One region of the Bradyrhizobium sp. sBnM-33 genome, then DNA from elsewhere that is predicted to be linked to it. Evidence: riboswitches for the same ligand, from Rfam matches in the RefSeq annotation. Region 1 holds a riboswitch; the other holds the start of a gene.
What was found. A riboswitch is a leader RNA that binds a small molecule or an ion and turns the genes downstream of it on or off. The one in region 1 is predicted to bind cobalamin.
Positions count from the first base shown of each region.

Region 2: it holds a riboswitch for cobalamin, as region 1 does, so the genes downstream of both, RX328_RS08110 (energy-coupling factor ABC transporter permease) here and RX328_RS03030 (TonB-dependent receptor) in region 1, are expected to answer to the same signal.

Region 1 is NZ_CP136624.1:650,407-654,321, forward strand. It holds gene RX328_RS03030 (TonB-dependent receptor) at 1-1,895, opposite strand, end outside; cobalamin riboswitch at 2,008-2,207, opposite strand; gene RX328_RS03035 (FecCD family ABC transporter permease) at 2,342-3,385, shown strand; gene RX328_RS03040 (ABC transporter ATP-binding protein) at 3,382-3,915, shown strand, end outside.
Region 2 is NZ_CP136624.1:1,719,847-1,723,761, forward strand. It holds gene RX328_RS08100 (cobyrinate a,c-diamide synthase) at 1-552, shown strand, start outside; gene cobA (uroporphyrinogen-III C-methyltransferase) at 549-1,277, shown strand; cobalamin riboswitch at 1,326-1,546, shown strand; gene RX328_RS08110 (energy-coupling factor ABC transporter permease) at 1,583-2,260, shown strand; gene cobF (precorrin-6A synthase (deacetylating)) at 2,313-3,062, shown strand; gene cobT (nicotinate-nucleotide--dimethylbenzimidazole phosphoribosyltransferase) at 3,120-3,915, shown strand, end outside.

The DNA.
Region 1 (3,915 bases):
CCCGCCCGCAGCGACAGGCTGTCACTGACACGCAGCGACGCGCTGGTCTCGGAGCCGTAGCGGCGGGTTGGACCGAGGTTCACGTTGTAGAACAGCGCCGGGATGAAATGGATCTCGTTCTCGAGGTCCATGTTGTAGATGCTCGACTGCATCTGGAAACCGCCGGACTTGATGCGGAAACCGCCCTCAATGTCGTGCGAGGTCTGGGTTTTCAACTGAAAGGTCCCCGGAACGAAGAAAGGGCCGCTGGAGACGCGTTCATCGACGGTCGGAGTACGGAACGCGCGCGCGGCGCGGCCAAACACCGAGAATGTGTTGCTGAGTCGGTGCTCAAGGCCCACGTGCAAGGCGTATTGCGTCTCGTTGCTGTCCAGCGGGGAGGCTTGATCGCTGCAATTAAAGAACATGGCGCAACCGGGCGCGTTGGCGTCGAACCGATCCCGGGCGCTCAGGCTGGTGTTTTGAATCCTGGCGCCATAGGAGAAGTCGGTCGTCGGCAACAGGCCGACTGATTGCTGCCAGTAGCCGGCCAGCATCTGCTGCGACAGATCGTAGATGTGGGTCGGCGCAAGACCCTTGAACGCCCCGCGGTCCTGGCGGAACGTCGCATCGTAATAATCGATACCGGTCAGGATCTGTGAGGGCACCCCGAGGATCGAGTTCTTGATGCTCAATCGTGGCGTGATCGACCAAGTCTGCAATGATGCGTCGTTATAGGTGGAGGAGAAACTCGGAAATGGCGACGCAAACGGTATCGCCCCGAAGAATCCGCTTTGCGTTTTCTTGTCTCTGACGCCGCCATCAACAATGAGTTCGGCTCCGTTCCACAGGGTTTTGGTAAAACCGGCGGTAGCGCTGGCGCCCTGCTGATTGCCATAATCGAATGGCGTGGCGGCGCCGCGGCGGTTCGTGACCAGTTCGTTGACGCCAATCGAGGGATCGACGATGCGGCCACCGGGGAGTCCGAGCTTTTGGTCGTCGCCGGTCACCGTCAGGAAGGCCTTGAGATCGGGAGTGGTGTAATTGAGATTGCCGACCCCGTTGCGCTGGTCGAGCGCGTTGTTTTCGCGATAGCCGTCGGACTTGATTGCGTTGCCGTAGAATGAGGTCGACCATGGTCCCGAATTCAGCGCCGCCGAAACCGAGGCCATGCGCTGGTTGAAGGAGCCGATACCGGCCTCTGCGCGCATGGCAACAGGTGGGCCACCGACGCCGTTCTTCAGGACGATATTGATGACGCCGCCGACCGCGTTGTCGCCATACAGCACCGCGCCGCTGTTGCCGCGCGTGATTTCAATGCGCTCGATCGAGTCGCGCGGAATGGTCGAAAAATCCACACCGGCCATGTCGATGTCGTTGAGCCTTCGGCCATTGATGAGCACCAGCGTATTTGAGGTCGCGAAAGCGCCGAATCCGCGCAGGTCGACGCTGGTCTTGGCGCCGTTGACGCCACCAAACAGGCTAGTCAGCTGCACGCCGGGCGTTTGCGCGATGATTTCCTGCAGCGTTTGAGCCGGTGAGTGCGCGATCTCTTCGGCGGTAATAACGGTCGACGCCGAGCCGACGATTCCTGAAAACTGGCGGTCGCCGCTGCCGTCCGCGCCTTGCGAGACGCCCTGGGATGCGGTGTTCGAGCCGATCCCCGCTGCGGGTCTTCCGCCGGTCGACGGCACCGCCGCCGGCACGACGCGGCGCGAGGTCGACGCTTCATTGTAGGTCGGTTTTGCGCGAGTCCGGTTCGGGTCGGTAGGCGAAGTTATCTCGATCGGCGGCAATGGCTCCGCCGCCGTCTGCTGCGCGTGCGCACCGGAGATGCCTAGCGACACGATGGGAACGAGAAAGCTGGAGGCGAGCCAAAAGCGGCGGCGCCTTGCGGCTGTGTTGGTGAAAGACATGACTTGGACCTCGGTATGACGTCAGTGGCACGTCACAGCGAACCAAGTCTCACCATGTGCTTTGAGCAGCTCAGGTGAAGCTAATGTCTGTACTCCCCGACCGACATCTTCGCGTGTGACCACGGCTGACGGCAGGTCTCCTGGCTCGCGGGTCGTTACCCCATCGTCGCCTTCCCAGGACCGAGTGCCCAGTGGCATGTGACGAAGGATTCGCCGCTTACAGTTGCGGGGGCAGCCGCGGAATTGGGGGATTTCCCCGCACCGCATTCCCTTTTGATCCCCAAAACGGGAACCGTCGGGAACTATGGTAGAAGTTTGTCAAAGTCCGAGTCAATGCGCCCCGGGGCGTCCCGCGATCCTCACTGGACGAGTGCGCTATTTTTGCCGCATGAGCACGCCTGCCCGCCGCCTGTACCGGGGCGGGTAAACCTGCTTTAGGACGATCGATGAGTGTTGAAGCCGTAGCCCTGACCAATGAGGACGCCGCGCGCCGGCGGATCGGCGCGACCGCGGCGCTTGCTGCCCTTGTTGTGCTCCTGATGCTGATCTCGCTCGGCATCGGGCCGGTGCGGCTGTCGCCGCTTGCGGTGGCGCAAGCGCTGTTCGGTGGCGGCAGCGAGGTGGCGCAGGTGATCGTGCGGGAAATCCGCCTGCCCCGCACGCTGCTGGCGCTGGCGATCGGCGCCATCCTCGGGCTGTCGGGCGCGTCGCTGCAGGGCTTGCTGCGCAATCCGCTGGCCTCGCCCTCGCTATTCGGCGCGCCGCAATCGGCCGCCTTTGGCGCGGTGCTGGTGATTGCGATCGGGCTGGCCGACGTGCGCTCCTATGCGCTGCCGGTCGCCGCGATCATCGCGGCATTCGCTTCGGTGTTCGTGCTGCTCTCGATCGCCGGCCGCAATGCGGGTCTGCTGATCCTCATTCTCTCGGGACTGGCGATTTCGAGCTTTGCGGGCGCTGCCACCGCGCTGGTGATGAACCTCTCCAGCAACCCCTTCGTGGTGCTGGAGATCGCATTCTGGCTGCTCGGCTCGCTCGAGGATCGCAGCTTTCAGCATGTGATGCTGGCGTTTCCATTCATCATTGCCGGCGCGGTCATGCTGTTCAGCCAGCGCCACGCCTTTCGCGCGCTGAGCTTGGGCGAGGAAACCGCGCAGAGCCTTGGCGTCGATGTGGGGCGTCTACGGCTGTTCGTGATTTCGGGCGTCGCGCTGGGTGTCGGCGGCGCCGTCGCTGTTACCGGCACCATCGGTTTCATCGGCCTGGTCGCGCCGCACCTGATGCGGCCCGTGATCGGCCACGATCCCGGGCGGCTGTTGGTGCCGAGCGCACTCGCGGGCTCGGCGCTATTGCTGGCCGCGGATATTGCAGTGCGCATCATTCCCTCAACATCGGATATCAAGGTCGGCGTGCTGACCTCGATTATCGGCGTGCCGTTCTTCCTCTATCTGATCATGCGCGAACGCCGCGCGCTCGGCGGAGGCGTCGCATGAGCGAGGCTGCGCTGCTGACCGCAAGGGGACTCGGCGTGCGGCTCGCCGGCCGCGTCGTGCTGAAGGACGTTTCGCTGGCGCTGTCGGCGGGGCACCTGGTGGCGCTGGTCGGCCCGAATGGCGCCGGCAAGACCACGCTGCTGCGCGCGCTAGCCGGGCTGATCCCCTCCGAAGGCGAGATCACGATCGGCGGCGATGCGCTGGTCTCACTGTCGCTGCGTGAGCGCGCCAAACGCTTCGGCTATCTGCCGCAGGGGCATCTCGTGCATTGGCCGCTGCCGGCGCGCGATATCGTGGCGCTCGGCCGCTACCCGCATGGCGCAACCGATCCGGCGCGGCTGTCGCCCAGGGATGCCGAGGCCGTGCTGCGCGCGATGCAGGCCGTCGACGTGATGGAGTTCAGTGATCGACGCGTCACCGAATTGTCCGGCGGCGAACGCAGCCGCGTGGCGCTGGCCCGCGCACTCGCGGTGGAAGCGCCGATCATCCTGGCCGACGAGCCGACCGCCTCGCTCGACCCGCGGCACCAG
Region 2 (3,915 bases), 1.1 Mb from region 1:
GCATTTTCGTTCGTCTATCCACACATGCTCGAGGCCTGGCGCGCCGCCGGTGCCGAGATCTCAACCTTCTCGCCGCTCGGCGACGAAGGTCCCGACGTCGGGGCCGACGTTTGCTGGCTGCCGGGCGGCTATCCGGAATTGCATGCCGGCCGGCTGGCGGCCAACACGCGATTTCGCCGCGCGCTAAAGTCCTTTGCCGAGACGCGGCCGGTGCATGGCGAGTGCGGCGGCTATATGGTGCTGGGCACCGCCTTGACCGACGCCAACGACGCACGCCACGAGATGACGGGATTGCTCGGACTGGAGACCAGTTTTGCCCAGCGCCGCATGCATCTGGGCTACCGGCTCGCGGAGCTCACTGAGCCGATGCCCGGGCATGGGCGGGGCGCACGGCTTCGCGGCCACGAATTTCACTACTCCACGATTGTCTCGCAGCCCGATACACCCTTGGCCGTCGTGCGCGACGCGACCGGCGCGGTCGTTGCGGAAACCGGCTCGCGGCGCGGTTTCGTCACCGGTACGTTCTTCCACCTTATTGCGGAGGATACGTGAGCAGCCTTGTTTCCTTTGTCTCGGCCGGTCCCGGCGATCCTGAGCTACTAACGCTCAAGGCGGCCGCGTGTCTGCGCGCCGCCGACGTCGTGTTGTATGACGACCTTGCCTCGGGCGCGATCCTCGATCACGCCCGCCCCGGGGCCAATCTGGTGGCGGTTGGCAAGCGGGCGGGCCGGCCTTCGGCCAAACAGGAGCATGTCAACCGGCTGCTGATCGACTACGCGGCCGCGGGTGCCCGCGTGGTCCGCTTGAAATCGGGAGACGCCGGCATCTTCGGGCGACTTGAAGAGGAGATCGAGGCGCTGCGCGCGGCGGGCATCGGCTACGAGATCATTCCCGGTGTCACCTCGGCCTGCGTTGCGGCAGCGCACGCCGGCATTCCGCTTACCCGACGGCACACCTCTCGCCGCGTCCAGTTCGTGACCGGAGCTGATGTCGCCGGACAGTTGCCTGCAAATCTCAATTGGGCAGCGCTCACCGATCCGGAATCGACGACCGTGGTCTATATGGGCAAGCGCACATTCCCGGCCCTCGCGGCGAAGCTGATTGAGCACGGCATGGCCCCCGACACAGCGGCGCTGTTTGCCGAGTCTCTCGGCCATGCCGAACAACGGCTTGTCCGCACGACGATCGCGAAGCTCGCCGAGCAGCTCGCGCAAGCCGGCCCTGCAACGACGGCGGCCGTCATTCTTTTCGGCGCGCTGGCGGGAGAGTATCCGTGATGCCGTCGTCCGCCCTCGCGAGCCACTTGACGCCGCCTCATCGGAAGGGGCACACAGAACAGGCATGGTGCTCGAACCGGCGCAAAGCGCCGGAGTATAATCGGGAATGGGGTAGGGCGGACCCAATTGCGGCGCCTGAAGCCCCGGCCGCCCCCGCGACTGTAAGCGGCGAGGGACTCCGATCCGCCACTGGGCCGTCAAGCCCGGGAAGGCTGGAGGTCCGTTTCGAACCGCGAGCCAGGAGACCGGCCCTGGAGTTTTTGACGCCAACGCCGTCGGGTGTGACGGCAGGAGGGATGTAAATCATGCATATCGAACCGGAAATCGTTACAGGCGCCAAGCTCGTGCTGAGTTACGCGACCGGGGCAGCCGCCGCCGGCTGCGCCCTCAAGCTCGCGGCCGAAACAGTGCGCGAGCAGGGGATCGTTTCATTGGCGGTGCGCACCGTCGCAACAACGGTCCTGGTCTTCTCGTTTTTCGAGTTGCTGCCGCATTTCCGGGTCGGGGTCTCGGAGGTGCATTTCATTCTCGGCTCGACGCTGTTCCTGCTTTTCGGCGCGGCGCCGGCCGCGTTCGGGCTGGCGCTCGGTCTCTTGTTTCAGGGGCTGTTCTTTGTGCCAACGGATCTGCCGCAATACGGCATGAACGTGACCACGCTGTTGGTGCCGCTATTTGCGATCCGAGCGCTTGCCGAGCGCATCATTCCCCGCAACACCGCCTATGTTGACCTGCAGTATCGCCAGGCATTCGCGCTTTCGACCGCCTATCAATCCGGCATTGTGGCATGGGTCGCCTTCTGGGCTGTCTACGGCGCTGGTTTTGCGGCCGAGAACCTTACCGCCATCGCGTCCTTTGCCGCGTCCTATGCGCTCGTCATCGTGATCGAGCCGCTGGCCGATTTGGCCGTGCTGGCGCTGGCGAAGTCGATGCGGGGCATCACCGCAGACGGTCTTGTTACCTATCGCCTGCACAACGCGGCCTAGAGATGACGTGGGGGGCGGTCGCAAGTCGCGGCCACCCCTTGCGCGCGACAAGATGCAAACGCTCTTCCTGATAGGCATTGGTTGCGGCGATCCCGAGCAGCTTACGCTTGCCGCGATCCGTGCGATCAACGCAGCTGACCTCGTCCTGATTCCGCGCAAAGGCACGGCGAAATCCGATCTCGCCGACCTGCGCCGAACCATTTGCGAGCGAGTTCTCACCAACGGTCGCACGCGCGTCGCCGAGTTCGATCTGCCCGTGCGTGACGCCGGGCAGGAGGACTACCACAAGGGCGTGGACGAATGGCACGACGCCGTCGCCGCAAGCTGGTCGCGCGAAATTGCGGACCATCTCGGTAGTGACGGGCGCGTTGCTCTGCTGATCTGGGGCGATCCTTCGCTATACGACTCCAGCCTGCGGATCGCTCGCAGGCTCGATCCGTTGCCGACGATCGAGGTGGTGCCAGGCATCACGTCAATCCAGGCGCTTTGCGCTGCGCACTCGTTGCCGCTGAACGACATCGGCGAACCTTTTCTGGTGACAACAGGGCGGCGGCTGCGCGAAGGCGGCTGGCCGCACGGCACGGACACCGTGGTCGTCATGCTCGATGGCGGCGCGGCGTTCCAGTCGCTCGACCCGGGAGGACTGCACATCTGGTGGGGCGCCTATCTCGGCATGCCCGACCAGATCACCATGTCAGGTGAGCTGGCCGAGGAGGGCCCACGCATCGTCGCCGCGCGGCGGCAGGCGCGCGAAAGGCATGGCTGGATCATGGACAGTTACATCCTCAAGCGCCGGTCATAGCGCGCTCGGGCGAGAGCCCGTCCGTATCGTTAACGCCAGCATCAGAGGCAGAACAGCATGCTACCCGAGTGGGTCTATCAAGAGTGCCCGGGCATCTCGACCGCCCATCGCGATGCGGCGCTGGCCCGTCAGGCTCAACTCACCAAGCCGGCCGGCGCGCTCGGCCGGCTCGAGCAAGTGGCGACCGAACTCGCCGGCCTGCAACAAACGGAGCGGCCTCAGGCCGAGCGCGTGCCGATCATCGTCTTTGCAGGCGACCACGGTATCGTCGCCCAGGGGGTATCGGCCTATCCTCAGGAAGTAACGATCGCGATGATGTCGAATTTCGCGTCGGGCGGCGCAGCGATCTCCGTCCTTGCGGGCGAGCTGGGCTCAAGTCTCGAGATCGTCGATGCTGGAACGCTCGCCGAACAACCGATCCCGGGCGTCGTGACTGACAAGCCGCGCCGGGGCACCAGGGACTTCAGCAAGGAAGCGGCGCTTGAGTTGGTGGAGGTCGCCTTCGCCGTCGACTGCGGCAAGCGCGCGGTCGCACGCGCCGCCGCAACAGAGCCTGATCTTCTGATCGTTGGCGACATGGGCATCGGCAATACCACGACTTCGGCGGCCATCGCCGCGGCCTTGCTTGGCGTGAGCGCCGCACAGATGACCGGCAGCGGGACCGGCATCGATGCAGCCGGTCGTGCGCGGAAGGCGCACTTGATTGACGCAGCGCTGGATTGTCATGGTCTCACGAGACCACCTGCTTCTCCCGAACACATCCTATGTGCGGTCGGCGGTCTCGAAACTGCTGCGATTACGGGCGCGATCATCGCCGCCGCACAGCGTCGCCTCCCGATCCTGATCGACGGTT